DNA from 2 places in the Dickeya lacustris genome. Region 1 is predicted to be linked to the other one. Evidence: predicted binding sites of a transcription regulator. Region 1 holds the regulator's gene; the other holds the start of a gene.
What was found. Region 1 encodes Fur, which represses iron uptake genes when iron is present. Its sites were predicted from a motif close to ATAATAATGAGAACNACTATCAA; they were not measured.
Positions count from the first base shown of each region.

Region 2: efeU (iron uptake transporter permease EfeU) is a predicted target of Fur. The motif match lies at 6,431-6,453, and genes of this name have one in related genera.

Region 1 covers NZ_CP114280.1:3,949,545-3,959,010, forward strand. The annotation lists gene nagE (N-acetylglucosamine-specific PTS transporter subunit IIBC) at 53-1,537, shown strand; gene glnS (glutamine--tRNA ligase) at 1,720-3,378, shown strand; gene fur (ferric iron uptake transcriptional regulator) at 3,465-3,911, opposite strand; gene fldA (flavodoxin FldA) at 4,360-4,887, opposite strand; gene O1Q98_RS17885 (methyl-accepting chemotaxis protein) at 5,338-7,029, shown strand; gene ybfE (LexA regulated protein) at 7,341-7,622, opposite strand; gene ybfF (esterase) at 7,904-8,674, opposite strand; gene seqA (replication initiation negative regulator SeqA) at 9,007-9,466, shown strand, end outside.
Region 2 covers NZ_CP114280.1:1,029,504-1,038,969, forward strand. The annotation lists gene O1Q98_RS04605 (multidrug efflux RND transporter permease subunit) at 1-2,800, shown strand, start outside; gene efeB (iron uptake transporter deferrochelatase/peroxidase subunit) at 2,915-4,237, opposite strand; gene efeO (iron uptake system protein EfeO) at 4,250-5,371, opposite strand; gene efeU (iron uptake transporter permease EfeU) at 5,490-6,335, opposite strand; gene O1Q98_RS04625 (sensor domain-containing diguanylate cyclase) at 6,571-8,139, opposite strand; gene dgcN (N-acetyltransferase DgcN) at 9,010-9,466, shown strand, end outside.

The DNA.
Region 1 (9,466 bases):
TGACAAGGCTGACAGACAATTTTATTGCCCGTAAAGGGCAAGAGGGGGGAAGGTGAGTACACTCAGTTATTTACAGAAGGTAGGTCGCGCCTTGATGGTGCCGGTTGCGACATTACCCGCCGCCGCCATCCTGATGGGGGTCGGATACTGGATTGATCCTGTAGGTTGGGGAAGCGAGAACGCGCTGGCGGCATTGCTGATTAAATCTGGTGCGGCCATCATTGAGCATATGGCGGTGCTGTTTGCCGTCGGGGTGGCATATGGCATGTCAAAAGATAAGGATGGTGCGGCGGCATTATCCGGTTTCGTTGGTTATCTGGTACTGACTACGCTGTGTTCTCCGGCAGCTGTGGCAATGATTCAACATATTCCGCTGGCGAATGTGCCTAAAGCGTTTGGCAAAATTGAAAACCAATTTATTGGTATTTTAGTCGGGGTGATCGCCGCTGAACTGTATAACCGCTATAGCCACGTCAAATTACCCGAAGCGCTCTCTTTCTTTAGTGGCCGCAGACTGGTGCCGATATTGGTGTCATTGCTGATGATTGTGGTCGCATTTGTACTGATGTATGTCTGGCCGGTTATCTATAACGCGCTGGTTGGGTTTGGTGAGCAGATTCAACAATTGGGATCGGTGGGTGCCGGTGTGTATGCCTTCTTTAACCGTCTGCTCATTCCTGTTGGGCTGCACCATGCGCTTAACTCCGTATTCTGGTTTGACGTTGCCGGTATTAACGATATTCCCAACTTCCTGAGTGGCCAGCAGGCCATTGACGCCGGTAAAGCGATTCCCGGTATCACCGGTCGTTATCAGGCAGGGTTCTTCCCGATTATGATGTTTGGCTTGCCTGGCGCTGCGCTGGCGATTTACCACTGCGCTCGTCCTGAGAATCGCAGCCGGGTGGCGGGAATTATGATGGCCGCCGCGTTTGCTGCCTTTTTCACCGGTATCACCGAGCCACTGGAATTCTCTTTTATGTTTGTGGCTCCGGTATTGTATGTTCTGCATGCTTTGCTAACCGGTATTTCAGTCTTTATTGCTGCCAGTATGCAGTGGATCGCAGGTTTTGGTTTCAGTGCCGGTTTGGTTGACCTGGTGCTTTCTTCTCGCAATCCGCTGGCGACGCATTGGTACATGTTGCTGCTGCAAGGTTTCGTCTTTTTCGTTATTTATTATCTGGTTTTCCGCTTCACCATTACTCGCTTTAACCTGATGACGCCAGGGCGTGAGCGTGAAACGGGCTCGGATGCGGCGCCAGCGCAGGCTCCGGCAGGCGCTGCAAGCAGCCAGGCGATAGCGCAGGGATATTTACAGGCGATTGGCGGGGCAAATAATCTGACTGGCATTGATGCCTGTATTACTCGTTTGCGCCTGAGCGTGAAAGATTCTGCGCTGGTGGATGAAACCGCCGCTCGCCAGCTCGGTGCGGCTGGGGTGATTCGTCTTAATAAGCAGAGTGTGCAAATTGTGGTTGGAACACAGGCTGAGAGTATTGCCGCAGCGTTGCGTGATGTTTCATCGACGATAGCGGATTGACGTTGTCTGATTCGCGCCTACCGCGCGTTCGCTGAGTGTTAAACGTGAAAACGGAGTGCATGTGAACCATGGGCTCCGTTTTTTTATCTTAAACTTTCGTGAAACAAACGGTTGTTTCAAAGCGTGGCTTGTTGGATCATTAGCGGTTATGGGTTGTTTTTTCGTATTTTGAGGAACCAAACATGAGTGAGGCTGAAGCCCGCCCAACCAACTTTATTCGTCAGATTATTGATGAAGATCTGGCTTCTGGTAAGCATGAGCATATACAGACTCGTTTCCCGCCGGAGCCAAACGGTTATCTGCATATTGGCCATGCAAAATCTATCTGCCTGAATTTTGGTATCGCAGAGGATTACAGCGGTCAGTGCAATCTGCGCTTTGATGACACGAACCCAGTGAAGGAAGACATTGAATACGTCGAATCCATCAAACATGACGTGCAATGGCTGGGGTTTTCATGGAGTGGCGAAGTCCGCTATTCATCTAATTATTTCGACCAGTTGTACCTTTATGCGGTTGAGCTGATTAATAAAGGCCTGGCCTATGTCGATGAATTGACGCCTGAGCAGATTCGTGAATATCGCGGTACGCTGACGACCGCCGGGAAAAATAGTCCATATCGCGATCGCGGTGTGCAAGAGAACCTGGCGTTGTTTGAAAAAATGCGCGCCGGTGATTTTGCCGAAGGCACTGCTTGCCTGCGCGCCAAAATCGATATGGCCTCACCGTTTATCGTGATGCGTGACCCGGTGTTATACCGCATCAAGTTTGCCGAGCATCACCAGACCGGCAACAAATGGTGCATCTACCCAATGTATGACTTTACCCACTGCATTTCCGATGCGCTGGAAGGGATTACGCATTCATTGTGTACACTGGAATTTCAGGATAACCGCCGCCTGTATGATTGGGTGCTGGATAACATCACGATTCCGGCGCATCCTCGTCAGTATGAGTTTTCTCGCCTGAATCTGGAATACGCGGTGATGTCTAAGCGTAAACTGAATCTGTTGGTGAGCGAGAAAGTCGTCGAAGGGTGGGATGACCCGCGTATGCCGACGATTTCCGGCTTGCGTCGTCGTGGCTATACCGCTGCGTCTATCCGTGAGTTTTGCCGCCGTATCGGTGTGACCAAGCAGGACAACACCGTGGAAATGGCCGCTCTGGAGTCTTGCATTCGCGACGATTTGAATGAGAGCGCCCCACGTGCCATGGCAGTGCTCGACCCCGTCAAGGTGGTGATTGAGAACTTACCTGAAGGGCATGAAGAGTGGCTTGCGATGCCAAATCATCCCAACAACCCAGAGATGGGGACGCGCCAGGTAGCGTTTAGCCGCGAAGTGTATATCGATCGCGCTGATTTCCGTGAAGAAGCCAATAAGCAATACAAACGTCTGGTGCTTGGTAAAGAAGTGCGTCTGCGCAATGCGTATGTCATTAAGGCCGAACGCATTGAGAAAGATGAGCAAGGCGTAATCACGGCTATCTATTGCAGCTATGATTCGCAAACGCTGAGTAAAGATCCGGCAGATGGGCGCAAAGTAAAAGGCGTTATTCACTGGGTGTCGGCGTCGCATGCTGTACCGGCTCAGTTCCGTTTGTACGATCGCTTGTTCAGCGTAGCTAACCCAGGCGCTGCGGACGATTTTCTCTCCACTATCAACCCGGATTCGTTGAAAGTGGTTGAGGGGGTTGTTGAGGCAAGCTTGCGTGAGGCCCCGGTTGAGAAGGCTTATCAATTTGAACGCGAAGGGTATTTCTGCGCCGATCGTCTCTATTCAAGCGCGGATAATCTGGTGTTCAATCGCACGGTAGGTCTGCGTGATAGTTGGGCCGGTTAAAACGTTGCCCGCGATGCGAACTAAAAATAAAACCGCCGAGGCGGTTTTATTTTTTTGTGCAGTAATTCGGCGTACCGTTTGTGTGATTAACGCCCGTCGTGTGCGCTTTCATCTTCACGGCAATCGCCGTTGCTGCAATGGCCGTAAAGATACAAACTGTGGTTGGTCAGTTTGATGCCATATTTTTCGGAAATCTCACGCTGACGAGCTTCAATTGACTCATCACTAAACTCAATGACTCGGCCACAATCCAGACAAATCAGGTGATCATGGTGGTGCTGCTGAGTCAGCTCGAAAACGGATTTGCCGCCTTCAAAGTTGTGGCGGGTAACAATACCTGCATCATCAAACTGATTCAGTACGCGATAAACAGTGGCAAGGCCGATTTCCTCGCCCATATCAATCAGTTTCTTGTATAAATCTTCCGCACTGACGTGGTGGCATTGAGGGTCCTGAAGCACTTCCAGAATTTTCAGTCTCGGAAGCGTTACTTTCAGGCCAGCCTTTTTTAATGCGGTGTTGTTGTCAGTCATGCGGATTTAGTCCTGTTACGTGCTTTATCTGGGAGGCTATAAGCCTGATGTCGTCGGTTGGCTTAAAAAAGGTCACAGCGCATCAATTATAGAACTGTGGCGTTAAAATGAAAACCACCGAACTTTTACAATATAATACTCACCAACTCGCTGTTTTTTGTGTTCTTTGTGGCAAAACGCAGGTTGTATGGCAAGAGAAGTGCAAGGTGCGATACGGCCAAACATGTGGATAGTGTACCTTGCCGGGGAAAAAAGTTAAAAAATTGTACAACTGATTGCGATAGTTTTTATCTATCGCTATTTTGGCATTTGCCTTTTTTACCAATGCCGATAATAACAAACCCGATGATTCAGCGAGTTGTGCCCCACCAACCTCTGCATGCGAATAATTTGTATGCGGGTAAACAGCGGGGCTCTGGGTGACAGTCGCGCAGAGCCCCGTTCTGGCTTAGGCCAGCAATGCTTTCAGGTTCAGTTCTTCGCTGATTTGTTTGACCCACGTGCTAACACGCTCGCCAGTCAATTCCGGCTGACGGTCTTCGTCAATCGCCAGACCGATAAAATGGTTGTCATCGGCCAGACCTTTCGACGCTTCAAAGTAATAGCCCTGCGTTGGCCAGTGACCGACAATCGTCGCGCCGCGCGGTTCGATGATGTCACGGATTGTCCCCATGGCATCGCAGAAGTATTCTGCATAATCTTCCTGGTCGCCACACCCGAAAAGTGCGACCAATTTACCTTCAAAATCAATCTCTTCAAGCGTTGGGAAAAAGTCATCCCAATCACACTGTGCTTCACCGTAATACCAGGTTGGAATGCCCAGCAGCAGGATGTCAAAACGTTCAAGGTCTTCCTTGCTGCTTTTGGCAATATCGTGTAGCTCGGCAACGTCGCTGCCCAGATGCTGCTGGAGAGTTTTGGCAATATTTTCAGTATTGCCTGTGTCACTGCCAAAAAAAATGCCTATGAGAGCCATAGATATAATAACCTCTTGATTCTTAAGGGTATGGTTTCTGCGTTACCCGCTATGCGCTAATCATAGCAGACACACTCTGATGGATAAACGTGTATCTGTAACCACAGAAGCAAATGGCGGAAGTCAGCGATTTGCCTGTTTTTTAACCTTCGCCTTAATGTTTTTTTAATTTTTTTAAAATACCATGGTTGAACTATATAACTGAAAATGTGGATAATTAAAAAAATATATAATTTATATTAGCTTTTAAACGGATATCACGATCTAAATGTTCCTTTGTTTTTGACGATTACAGAACATAGTGCTTCTATGAAATGTAAGTGTGCAGCAATGTTTTTTACAAAACGACGACCATAATAAATTCTGTCAACCCTGTTTGCGTGACGTCTGTTTCGTTGCATCTACCACAACATGTCTTACCCGACCAATAGCTCACGTATGGAGTCAACTATGCAATTCCTGAAAAATATAGCCATCCGCACCGCGATGCTCTGGGTGCTTGGTGTCTTCTGTGTGTTATGGATTGCGGTTTCGGTCTATACCATGTACTCATTTCGAACCATGAACGAAACGTCCAAAACCAGCGCATTGCTGGTCAATAATATGGACTTGGTTAACACGGGTAACGATCAATATTTCCGCATGGTAACGCGCCTGGCGAGGGCGATTGATTACCGCCAGAGCAATGACAATCAAAAGGCCGATGAGCAGCAAAAGTCCGCTCAGGCGGCGCTGGACTTACTGAAATCCAACCTTGAAGCATTTAAAAAGATTGACCATGCAGGCATGTCACAAGAGCTGGTCGAGGCGGTGATTCGTGACTGGGGCAACCTGATCACTCAGGGTGTTGACCCAATGTTCCAGCGTGCGGCGGATAAAAAATTCGATGAGTACGATAAATACGCCAAAGATATCGTGCCCGCTTTTAGCCGCCAGTTTAACACGTCCTTTACTGCGTTTAATAAAGCAGGGTCAGCGATGTTTGTGGATGCCGGTGCGCGGCTTCAGAGCATTACAGGCGTTGGACAAACCATTCTGCTGGCGGGGTTGATTGCCGGTTTAGTGATGCTGTTTCTGACAGATCGTTATCTGGTGGCCTATCTGGTGCGGCCGTTGAATGATCTGCGCGATCATTTCCAGGTCATTGCCGATGGCCGTTTAAGTAAGCCAATTCTGGATTTTGGTAACAACTGTGTCGGTAAACTGTTTCCGCTATTGCGGCATATGCAGAGCAGTTTAGCGAATACCGTTAGCACCATTCGTCACAGCGCAGAGTCTATTTATCAAGGCGTGTCAGAGATAGCGTCAGGCAATAACGATTTGGCCTCCCGCACGGAGTCTCAGGCGGCGGCGCTGGAAGAGAGCGCTGCAAGTATGGAGCAGTTAACGTCCACGGTGAAACAAAACGCAGAAAATGCCAGCCACGCGAGCCAGTTAGCGCGTCAGGCATCGCAAACGGCCAGTAAAGGTGGCGAGTTGGTTGATAACGTGGTGAAAACCATGGCGGAAATCTCCGGCAGCTCGAAGAAAATTGCTGAAATAACCAGCGTTATCAATGGGATTGCTTTCCAGACGAATATTCTGGCGCTGAACGCTGCTGTGGAAGCGGCGCGTGCGGGCGAGCAGGGGCGTGGATTTGCGGTGGTTGCGGGCGAAGTCAGAAGTCTGGCACAGCGCAGCGCGCAGGCGGCCAAAGAGATTGAAGGGCTGATTGCTGAATCTGTACGCTGTGTCGATAACGGCTCTAATCTGGTGGCCGATGCCGGTACTACCATGAGTGACATCGTCAAAGCTGTCACCAACGTAACCGATATCATGTCTGAGATTGCCACAGCATCCGATGAACAAAGCAAAGGTATTGCTCAGGCGGGATTGGCTATTACGGAAATGGACGGAGTAACGCAACAAAACGCCGCGCTGGTGCAACAGGCTTCTGCGGCAACCCGTTCGCTGGAAGAGCAGGCGATGGTGCTGACCGAAGCGGTTTCCGTATTCCGTTTGACAGAAGATAACGCTGGCGCTGGTATGGCGAGACGCGAGCGTCCGGCTGCTCCCAAAGCGGTGGCGGCCCCGGCCAGTAAAGCACTGCCCGCGACGACCGCTCGAAGTGCGAAAGGCGCGGATAACTGGGAAACATTCTGAGGCAATAAGGCATGAGTGGAGTTGGCGTCACGGATGACGCCTGAAAAAGCGGTATTCTCGCCTTGGGTTTTATAGATTACGTTGCGTTTATAAACCGTGTTGCGTTTATAAATTGCGTTGGGTTTATAAATAGAAGGAAAGGGACGTCACCGCAACTCGGCCATATGTCAGTGACATGCGTTAGTTTATGGCCCTGTCTGTGTCTAACTGGTCGAATACACCGCTATCCGAATAACTCACCACTCGAATACATTACCACTCGAATAACCCACTGCCTCAACTAACAGCGCCCGGCGCATGAATGGGCGGTGTTAATCTTGTTTATCTGCCAACTGTGCCAACAACATCTGCTCAATGAGTTCACTGCGGCTGATATTTTGTTTTTCTGCCAGCGCATTGAGAATATCTACCGCCTCGCTGTTGATTTTTAATTCAACGCGCCGTAACCCACGCACCCGGTCACGCCGCAATTGGTTGCGTTTATTAATTCTCAGCTGTTCGTCGCGAGAGAGCGGACTTGTTTTGGGCCGCCCTGGTCGGCGCTCATTCGCGAACAGATCAAGCGTAGTGCGATCCGTTTGTTCTTTTGCCATAGGTAGTGGTCGTGCAAGAAATCCGGCCAAAACGCCAAACACGACTGCGGTTTTTGCCTCTGTTCAGGTCATCGACAGCAGTTGATGTGTGTTGGTGTTTTGATGAAATGTGGTTAATGATGCAAGCGGCCAGCCAGCCGTTCCTTACTGCGCGCGCCATCATACCTCAGCCGTTGTAGCGGCGACAACGGTTTACTGGCGTTCATCCCGTATTTAAGCGAGGGAGGAACACCAGTGTCATCCTTGAAAGACGAGTGGCCGCAGCGAGTGGCAAACGCGGCTTAGTGCGTGTCAAGAAAGCGGTGAATCGCGCGCAGAACGGCGTCGGGTTTTTCTGCGTGTACCCAGTGGCCAGCGCCGCTAACCACATGTGCTTTGGCATTGGGGAATTGACGCAATAGCGCCTGGCGATGTTCATCGTCAAGGTAAGGTGAGAGGCTGCCGCGAATAAAGAGAATAGGGCCGGGCCAGGGCGTAATCTCTTCCCAGCCAACAATATGCATGTATTGATCCCACAATACGGGGACGTTAAAACGCCACTCGCCTTGTTGAAAAGATTTCAGCAGAAACTGTATTACGCCCTCGTCGTCCGCCAGATGGCGGCGCATGGCATCAGCGGCTTCGGCGCGTTGTGTTATACCGGCATCGCTGACGGCGCGGAGGGCGGCAAAGACGTTATCGTGGCGGCGAACCTGATAGTCAACTGGCGCGATATCAATGGCCACAATACATGCAATGCGCTCGCCGAGCGATGCGCTAAGGGCCATAGACACTTTCCCGCCCATCGAATGACCGACAAGAATGACGCGTTGTAACCCTAATTCTTCGATAAGCTCTTGTACATCCTGCGCCATAACGGCGTAATTCATCTCTGGCGAACGGGGCGAGAGGCCGTGATTTCGTAAGTCTATCTGCAAGATATCATGATGTTTTTGCAGATTGCGCGCCAGTACGCCAAGATTATCCAGATTACCAAACAGGCCGTGAATGAGGACAATTGGTAATTGATGCTGCGGCTGTTGTGCATTTTGCCAGCGATAATTCAATTTCATGGTGAAGTTCATTCAGACAGACAGTAGCTTAGGGTATCATGACTTTAACATGCGCCTATGCTGAGGGATAAATCCTGTCAGGATTTCTGTTGTCAGGAGAAGTGATGTTGTCGTGCGCCGCTTGTGGCGAACGAGGCGTAATGCGGTTATCGAGAAATGATGTGCTGTCGGGGGTGGCGCCGATTAGCCGTAAGCCTCTGGCGCTGACACGGCGGCGGCGGTTCGGATAATCCCGAATGTAGGTTGCCATCGCCTGCGGTTGTGGGTGGGTTGGGCAGAGTCTGTATAATTTCTGACGATTGATTAAAGACATAAAACTGTACTGGATAAAGATGAAAACTATTGAGGTAGACGACGAGCTTTACCGTTATATCGCCAGCCACACTCAACATATTGGCGAAAGTGCATCGGATATTTTACGGCGTATGCTGAAATTTGGCAGTGTGCCCCCCGTCGCTGAGGCCGCTGTGCCTGCATCGCAAAGTGCCGAACCCGTCACCGTACAGCCCGCCCGCGATCGGGTGAGAACCATGCGTGAGTTACTGCTATCGGATGAGTACGCCGAGCAGAGCCGGGCGGTCAATCGTTTTATGATGGTATTGTCTGAACTTTATCGTCTGTCACCCGAGACATTCGCTGCTGCCACCGAGTCGCTGCATGGCCGTACACGGGTTTATTTCGCGACCGATGAGCAAACATTACTGCTGCACGGTGCTCAAACCAAACCCCGCCCGATAGAGGGCACACCCTATTGGGTTATCACCAATACCAATACTGGTCGTAAACGCAGCA
Region 2 (9,466 bases), 1.4 Mb from region 1:
AACCGTCGAGCCTCGCCTGCCGCAAATCGTCAGGCAAAACGGGTTGCAGGTGGAAGCCGCTTCATCGGGGTTCCTGATGCTGGTCAGTCTCACTGACCGTAGTGGCCGCTACGATATGATGGCGTTAAATCACTATCTGGCGCGTAATATCGCCACCGAGCTACGCCGTATTAACGGCGTCGGCCGGGTACAGTTATTTGGCGCAGAACAAGCGATGCGGGTCTGGGTTGACCCCAATAAGCTGCTGGCTTATGGCTTAACGCTTGGCGATGTCTCCGATGCCATCAGCCAACAAAACGTGCTGGTTTCCCCAGGGCGATTAGGCGATACGCCGACCGTGCCCGGCCAGCAGGTTTCGCTGCCATTAACGGTACAAGGCCAGCTCTCTACCCCAACGCAATTTGCCGATATCGTGTTGCGGGCTCGGGAAAATGGCGCGCGCGTGCGCTTAGGCGATGTCGCGCGCGTTGAACTGGGCGCGCAATCTTACGGCTTCTCGGTGAGAGAAAAAGGGAAAAGCGCGACGGCCGCCGCCATTCAGCTCGCGCCCGGCGCGAACGCGGTGCGCACGGCCGAAGCCATCAACGAACGCATGCGCGAACTAAAATTCTCTATGCCAGCCGGAATGGAATATTCGCTGCCATTTAATACCGCGCCCTTTGTGAAGCTCTCCATCGAAAAAGTCATCACCACGCTAATTGAAGCGATGGTGCTGGTCTTTTTAGTGATGTACCTGTTTTTGCAAAACGTCCGTTATACTCTCATTCCGGCCATTGTTGCGCCCATCGCACTCCTGGGAACACTGACCGTGATGCTGCTGGCCGGTTTCTCGATTAACGTATTGACCATGTTCGGCATGGTGCTGGCTATCGGGATTATCGTTGATGACGCGATTGTGGTGGTGGAAAACGTCGAGCGCCTGATGGTCAAGGAGAGGCTGCCGCCCAAAGAAGCAACCCTCAAAGCCATGCGCGAAATCACCGGCGCGATTATCGGGATAACGCTGGTCTTGTCCGCTGTCTTTATTCCCATGGCATTTGCCAGCGGCTCCGTTGGGGTGATTTACCAGCAATTCACTCTCTCAATGGCCACGTCTATCCTGTTTTCGGCGTTTCTTGCCCTGACGCTCACCCCCGCGTTATGCGCCACGCTGCTCAAACCGGTCAGCGCTGACCATAAGCGTAAGAAAGGCCTTTTCGGGGTCTTTAACCGAGGGTTTGATCGCCTGACGCAGCGTTACGAGGCAACGACTCGCGCCCTGCTCAAGCGAACCGGCGGCATGCTGTTGCTGTTTTTCTCGCTGGTTGCGGTCGTCATCGGCGGATTTCGCGCCCTGCCGTCAGACTTTCTGCCGCAAGACGATCAGGGCTACTTCATGACCTCATTCCAGCTCCCGGCAGATGCCACTGAAGCGCGCACATTAGCGGTCGTGAAATCCTTTGAAGAGTATGTCGCCGCGCGTCCTGGCGTGGCGACCAGTATCTCCATTCTCGGCTTCGGTTTCTCTGGTTCAGGCGCTAACACCGCGCTGGCTTTCACCATGCTCAAAGACGGTGCCGCCCGAGCGGGCACCTCCATCGCCCGCGAAACCGAGCTGGCACAACAGGCGATGTCGCAGGCGCGCGAAGGCACCATTATGTCGCTGATTCCGCCCGCGATTGAAGATTTGGGGACGTCCGCCGGTTTCAGTTTGCGTTTACTCGACCGCGCCAATCGCGGCCATGACGCCCTGATGTCAGCACAGGCTCACCTGCTGGCACTGGCAGCCCAGAGCCCGGTTGTTACCGATGTCTACCCGGATGGGCTGGCCCCCGGCAGCGCGATTAATCTGGAGATTGACCGCCAGAAAGCACAGGCGCTCGGTGTGTCGTTTAATACCATCAGCGATGCGCTGTCCGGCGCTATCGGGTCACTGTATGTGAATGATTTTCCCTATGCAGGCGGAATGCAGCAGGTGATTATTCAGGCCGATGCCCCGGCACGCATGCAACTTGATGATGTGCTTAACCTGTATGTGCGTAACACCGCAGGCGGCATGGTGTCGCTGCGTGAGGTGGTTATTCCTGTCTGGCGCGATACCGCGCAGCAATTAACGCGCTATCAGGGATTCTCGGCGCTGCGACTCTCCGGGCGCGCGGCGACAGGTTACGCCAGCGGCGAGGCGATGGCGGAAATGGAGCGGTTAGCCGCACAACTGCCGCCCGGCTTTGGCATCGAGTGGACGGGGCAATCGCTGCAAGATAACCAGTCTGCCGCCCAAACGCCGCTGCTGTTAATGCTCTCGATGGTGGTGGTGTTTTTAGTGTTGGCGGCGTTATACGAAAGCTGGCTCATTCCTCTGTCGGTGATTCTGGTGGTGCCTCTTGGCATGCTGGGTGCGCTGACAGCCGTTATCCTGCGCGACATGCCAAACGATGTGTTTTTCCGTGTCGGGCTGATTATTGTCATTGGCCTGTCGGCGAAAAATGCCATTCTGATTGTCGAGTTCGCCAGACAGCTGCATCAGCAAGGCCTTAGCCTGAAAGAGGCAGCAACACGCGCGGCCCAATTGCGCTTACGCCCCATCCTGATGACGTCGCTGGCGTTTATCCTCGGCGTCATACCGCTGGCTTTCGCCTCCGGTGCCAGCGCCGAGACCCTGCGTGCCATTGGCACCGGCGTGTTAGGTGGCATGATAAGCGCGACGGTGTTGGCGGTGCTGTTCGTCCCGGTACTGTTTACCAGCGTCATGCGCGTAAAACAGCGGCTGACAGGCACCAGACAACCGCCGTTGCCCGCCCCGCCGCATAACGATAACTAGTTCGCCCCGGCCGGTTGCCTGCGGGTGCAACCGGCAGGATGTGTGTGGGCTATTCCGATAGGGAGTGCGCGGAGTAACACATCACCTCATGCTAATGAGGTGATGTGTTATGAGCTATTGTGGCTCGCCACCCAGCAACACGCTGGCGAGCCAGTCGTCAGGGTGTTTTACCCCCGGCAGCACAAAGAAGTAGCCACCGCCAATCGGCTTGATGTACTCCTCCAGCGGCTCGCCGTTGAGCCGTTTTTGTACCGCGAGAAACCCCTTTTCCAGATCGGCCTGATAACAGACAAACAGCAGCCCCATATCCAGTTGACCGGCGTTTGTTACCCCCAGCGAATAGCTGTAGCCCCGGCGCAACATCAGATTGGCGCGGCTTTCCGGCGTGCGCGGGTTTGCCAGGCGAATATGGGCATCCAGCGGAATCACCTGGCCTTGCGGGTCTTGGCTGTAATCCGGCTCGTCATGCTCATTGACCATGCCCAGCGGCGCACCGCTGTGCTTGTCGCGGCCAAAAATCATCTGCTGCTCTTTAAGCGGCGTGCGATCCCAGAATTCAACATGAAAACGGATGATGCGCGCGGCCTGATAGCTGCCACCCTGTGTCCATGACGGCTCGCCGGACTGCGGCCCGACCCAGAGGATTTCATCCATCAGCGCGTTATCCGCACTATTCGGATTGGCGGTGCCATCTTTAAAGCCCAGCAAATTAATCGGCGTTTCTTTGCCCTGACTGCGCGCCGCATGTGCCGAGATAAACCCTTCGCGCTTCCAGCGCACACTGAGCAAATCCGGCGTCTGCTTGATGATATCGCGCAACGCATGCAACACCGTTTCATGCGTGTTGGCGCAAATTTGCAACAGCAGATCGCCGTGGCACAGGCTGGCATCGAGCGAATCATTGGGAAAGCGCGTCATGCGTTCAAGTTTACGCGGCTTTTGCGCCTGTAAACCAAAGCGTTCATCAAACAACGATGCGCCTACCGACACGGTAATCGTCAGGTTGTCTGGGTAGATATTGCTCCCCATGATGCCGGAATCCAGCGGCGGCAGGCGCGGGTCAACCGATTCCACCTTGCCGCCCGTGCTCAAAAAAGCGATGCGCCGCGTCAGCAGTTGAAACAACCGCGCCAAATCAGCCTTGTTGCCTGCCAGCACATCAAACGCCACCAGCATCATGGCAGCCTGCTGCGGCGTGGTGATCCCGGCCTGATGCGGCCCGTAAAATGGCTGCTTTTGCCAGCGTTCATCCACAGCGGCATCGGCGGAAGTCTGCCCGGTGGCGGCAGCCGGGCCCGCGCCCAGCGCCAGCGCGCCACCCATCATCCCCAGCCCCTGCAACAGGCGACGGCGCGAGGGTGACACCAGCTCGGCGTGCGCCGGGCACGCATTTAACCCTGTCGAGGGCCCATCCTGCGGGCCATGATAACGACTCATGATTCGCCTGCCTTAATCCAGACCCAACACACCGCGCAACTGCGCTAAATCTTCCGCAAGCGCCGTGATCGGGCCTTTTAGCGCCGTGCGATCGGCATCACTGAGCTTCTCATAAGAGGCAAAGCCCTCCGGCGTTTTATATTTCGCCAGCACCGTATCAACGGTTTTAAAGTTAGCGTCGATTTTTGCCAGCAACGCCGGGTTAGCTTTGGTCAGTAGCGGACGTAACAGGTTGACGATTTTCTGTGCGCCCTCAACATTGGCCTGAAAATCCCACAGATCGGTGCGGCTGTAGCGATCTTCCTCACCGCTGATTTTGGTGGCCGCCACCTCCTCAATCAAACCGGCGGCCCCGCCTACCACTTTATTCGGCGGGAAGGTCAGGCTGGCAATACGCGTCTGCAACTCTTGCGTATCGGCATAGAGCTGGTCGGCATACTTCGCCATGTCCTTAACGCTGTTATCCGCAAACAGCGCCTTTTCCAGCCGATGGAACCCGGTGAATTTCGGGTCAGCCGCTTTTTGCTCGTAGTCATCCTCACGGGCATCAATGCTGCCGTCCAGATCGGAGAACAACTCGGCAATCGGCTCAATACGCTCATAGTGCTGGCGCGTCGGCGCATAGAGTTTACGCGCGTCATCCAGCTTGCCCGCTTTGATGGCATCGGTGAAACGTTTGGTCTGCGCAACCAACCCGTCCACTTCTTTAGTGACATACACTTTGTATTCGGCAATCGGCCCGACCAGATCGAGGACATTGGTTTGTACTGGGGTATTTCCGGCCGCCGCCGTGACCACCAGCTTGCCTTTCGGGTTACTCAGCAACCCGCAGGTCATGTCATATTCGCCCTGCTCTAATGTGGCGGTCATTTTCTGGGTGAAACCGGGGGCGATATTTTCACGCTCCTCAACCACCATCACCCCTTTGAGGATTTCCCATTCCAGATTTTTCTGGCTGGCATTCGTCACCACAAACTGCGTTTTTCCGGCAGGCACCGTCACTTGCATCGGCTCACACTGCTTATCGTTAACCGTCACTTTCACCTGCGGGATATCCGCAGCCAGTACGCCAAACGCAGGCAATGCCAGCAGTGCAACACTCAAAGCTGTGCGACGAAAATAGGGTGTAGACATAGAGCCATCCTTTATTAATTGACTGATTAATAGCAGTAATTTTATTCATACCCGTATCATGGGCGCTGGATGACGACGCGTGGCAGGCCCAGCGCCTCATCATGATTGACAATAGTGATTAGCGCTGACGCGACTGCGGCACCGTCGCCGCACGTTGCACCGGGCGCGCAGGTAAAAAGAAGTACAGCAACGCCGGGATCAGGTAGAGCCAGTACACGGCCACTTCACTGACTGTCGGCGCTTCCTGATAGCCAAACATGCCCTCAAGCATCGTACCGGCCAGGCTGTGAGTGGATAAAACCGCACTCAAATCAAACGCCACCTGTTGAAATTCGTTCCACAATCCGGCCTCGTGAAACGCCCGAATGGCTCCTGCGGCAAGCCCGGCGGCGACAAACAAAATAAACAGGCTGCTCCATTTAAAGAAACGCGCCAGTTGCAGCTTCACGCCGCCCCAGTAAATCAGCGCGCCCACCACCACCGCGCAAACTAGCCCCAGCACCGCACCAATGGGCGCGGCGATGCCGACATCCTGCTCAAACGCCGCCAGCAGAAAAAACACCGACTCCAGCCCTTCGCGCGCCACGGCAAAAAACACCATCGCCACCAGCGCCCACCCCTGGCGCTTACCGGCATTGAGCGCGTTATCGACCGCACACTCCAGATGCAGGCGCACCGAGCGTGATACTTTTCGCATCCAGAACACCATCCAGGTCAGAATGACGACGGCGACCACCGCCACCACGCCCTCAAACAGCTCTTGCTGTTTTTGCGGAAATTCGCCGGTGGTGGCATTGATCACCACGCCCAACCCCAGGCAGAGCGCCAGCGCCAGCCCAACGCCCGCCCACACAGCGCCCATCCAGTGTTCACGCTGGGTACGTTTGAGGTAACTGGCTATCAGGCTGACAATCAGCGCGGCTTCAAGCCCTTCGCGGAACATAATGAGTAACGGAACAAACATGGCTGACAACTCCTTCACCGTTATCGCATGCAGCAAGCGGCGACATTGCGGACTCGACGGTCATTATCATATCGCTAACACGAACATGACAAAGAATGATAATGGTTCGTATTAATAGACAAACGTAAGGTTTGGTAAAGCGATTTTTTCTAATTAAATATGTCCACCCGGCCCGGGTGCGCTACGGCAATGGACGGGGTTGCAAGACAACATCATGATGAATAAGCAGAAAGGTTCACAAGCGCACGCAGTTATCACGCCCTTTTTTCTTTGCCAAATACAATGCCTGATCGGCCCCCTCCTTCAGACGTTGCTGACTACAGGGATTGGCGCTGGAGTAGGCATAAACGCCAACGCTCACTGTCACAACTTGATGGGCAAGCAATGACGCCTGATGCGCAATGGCACGCGCTCGTATCTGCTCAACCACCTGAATACCAAGCGCCTCGCCCTGCTCACCGGATAACCCTGGCAGAATAATAGCGAACTCCTCACCGCCATAACGGGCAACCAGCGCGTGGTCGGGCAGCGGCATCTCTGCGAGTACCGCCCCGATTTGCATCAGACAATGATCGCCCTGCACATGGCCATAGGTGTCGTTGTAACGTTTGAAAAAATCCACATCCAGCATGATAAGCGTCATCGGCAAGTCTTCCTGCTGGGCGTTGAGCAACGCCTGCGTCAGATAACGATCAAAACGACGCCGGTTGGCCAGTTTGGTCAGGGGGTCAAGCAGCGCCAGCTGTTGCAGCGCTTTATTTTTATCCGTCATCTCCTGATGCAACCGGCTAATATCATCGCTGGCTCGCACCGTTTGCCGCACCTGTCGCAGCACAATACTGCCGGGAAAGCCAATCGCAAACAGCACTAAAATATTGAGCAGGATGGCAGGCATATTATCCGCAAGCCAGCGCTGCTGTATCGCCGCCTTATCCAGACTTGCGGCAACAATTAACGGATAACGCTGTAGCTTTACATAAGCAAGAATACGTACCCGACCATCCAGCGTGGTGCGCCAGGTTCCACTACCACTGCCGTGCTCAAGGCGTGATTTTTCAAATAATCCGCCGCTGGAAAAATCACTATTAATATATTGGTCTAAATGTGGGTAAAGATAAATTGCATGACCATCCGTATTCATGAGCGATAAGACGCCGTTATAATCCAGATTGAAGTAACTGTAGAAATTACCAAAGTAATTATGATCGACAGAGGCGAGAAAAACGCCCTTGAATTCACCGTTAGGGCCATTGACCCGTTTAGCCACCGGAATAACGCGTTTATGGGAAATATTACTGACAGCGACTTTAGCGATATATAATGATGGGGTGTCATTTTGCTTTAAAAAAGAGAAATACTCCCGCCGGGATGCATTATAAATATATAGCGGCCCATTACTGGTAGAGGCGATAAGGTTGCCTTTCTCATCAAATAAATATAGTCCAACCAATTGCGGCAACACGGCCCGGTGGCTATCTAACACACTTTTTACGCGGGTTGAGTCCAGCATTCCGATGTGAGACAGGCCCTTTAACATCCCATCCATCGCCACCTCAATCGGGGCAAACGTGTCTTGGGCCTGACGAGACATCGCTACCGATAAGTTGATGGCGTTTTTTTCCGCATCATCCAACGCCCGCTGGTAGGAGCCCCAAAACGTCCAGATACTGCTGACGACAAAAATAAGGCTGCACACTATCAAAAACACCATCATAGTCAGGCCCGGCGATGCCTGTAGCAACGCCAGACGAAACACACGCAGAGAACGACACAGACGCAAGAAAAAATGACGATAAATTGGCATGCAAACCCACAATAAAAGACCGGTGACAACCCCGTGCCCCGCGTGCCAGCCTGCATCAGAACGCACAAAAAATGGCCCCAGCAATGCCAGAGAACAGACAGGAAACAGGCAAAAAACAGGGAATAGTGGCTTGCCCTGGCAGCGGCGCGGCTCGCTGCATCATCAGGCATCACCTACACGTCAGTCACTATAACCGCCATGGCCGGTTTCAGCGTGTTTAGAAGGAATACTCTCAGCAAATGTGTGATGAGCAACGCACATTCCACTTTCTTCACCGCCATCATACCGTGAAGCCGTCAGCAGGGCCGATTGATGCACGCCCTATATTGGCGCATGTATTTGGCAATCACCGCGTGACATGGCGATGTTCTGCCCCATCACCACTCATGAATTTAACCCGCTAAATACATTCTCTCGCATTCAATTAACAACAGGCCGTAATATACAAGAAATACATTCCGAATTATTTTACAGAGCACCAAAATAGCGCGCAGCGCACCAAAATAGTTAATTTAAAAAATAAAAAAACCGCTCTTTTTATAAAAAACCACCAGAGATAAAAACAGCAAAAATAAATGAAATAAAAAACCTTAAATACAATAAATATAAGTTAATAAATGAAAATACATACTAATAGATAGCATAAAACACTAAATAAATAGGGTTATTGACAATATAAAACCGATTGGTAATATCGGTCATCAACGCATATCAGATAAACAGAATGAGAAAAGCAGCAAGCAAGATAATGTATCTTCCCAGCGAAGAATTCATTTATTTATTTGACCAAAAATGCAATAGCACGCTCAGAGTATTAACCACGTTTATAATTATTGATCATAGTTATGGAGCATAGTTATGGAGCCCGCCATGGATATTAAGAAGCCTTATTTGCTGTTTCTCGGTGATGCACACGACCAATTAGCCGCCAAGGTGGCGATGGGTATTCAACAATGGCACCCGGAATATTGTGTAGGGCAATATCGGATGGCGGGATGCCAGGCCGACTGCGGCCTGCCGAATATGGATATTCACGCGGCAGCGGCTGGCGGAGCGCGCACGCTGGTCATCGGGGTGGCGAACCGTGGCGGTATTATTTCTGAGGCCTGGATAGCGGTATTACGCCAGGCGCTGGAGTGCGGGATGGATTTAGCCGCCGGTTTGCACAACAAACTGGCCGATGTGCCGGAAATTCAGTCGCTGGCAGCGCAGCTTGGCCGCTCGCTGTTTGATGTGCGTCATCCGACACAGGCGTTCCCGGTTGCCAGCGGACGTAAACGCAGCGGCAAACGTCTGCTGCCGGTCGGTACCGATTGCTCCTGCGGTA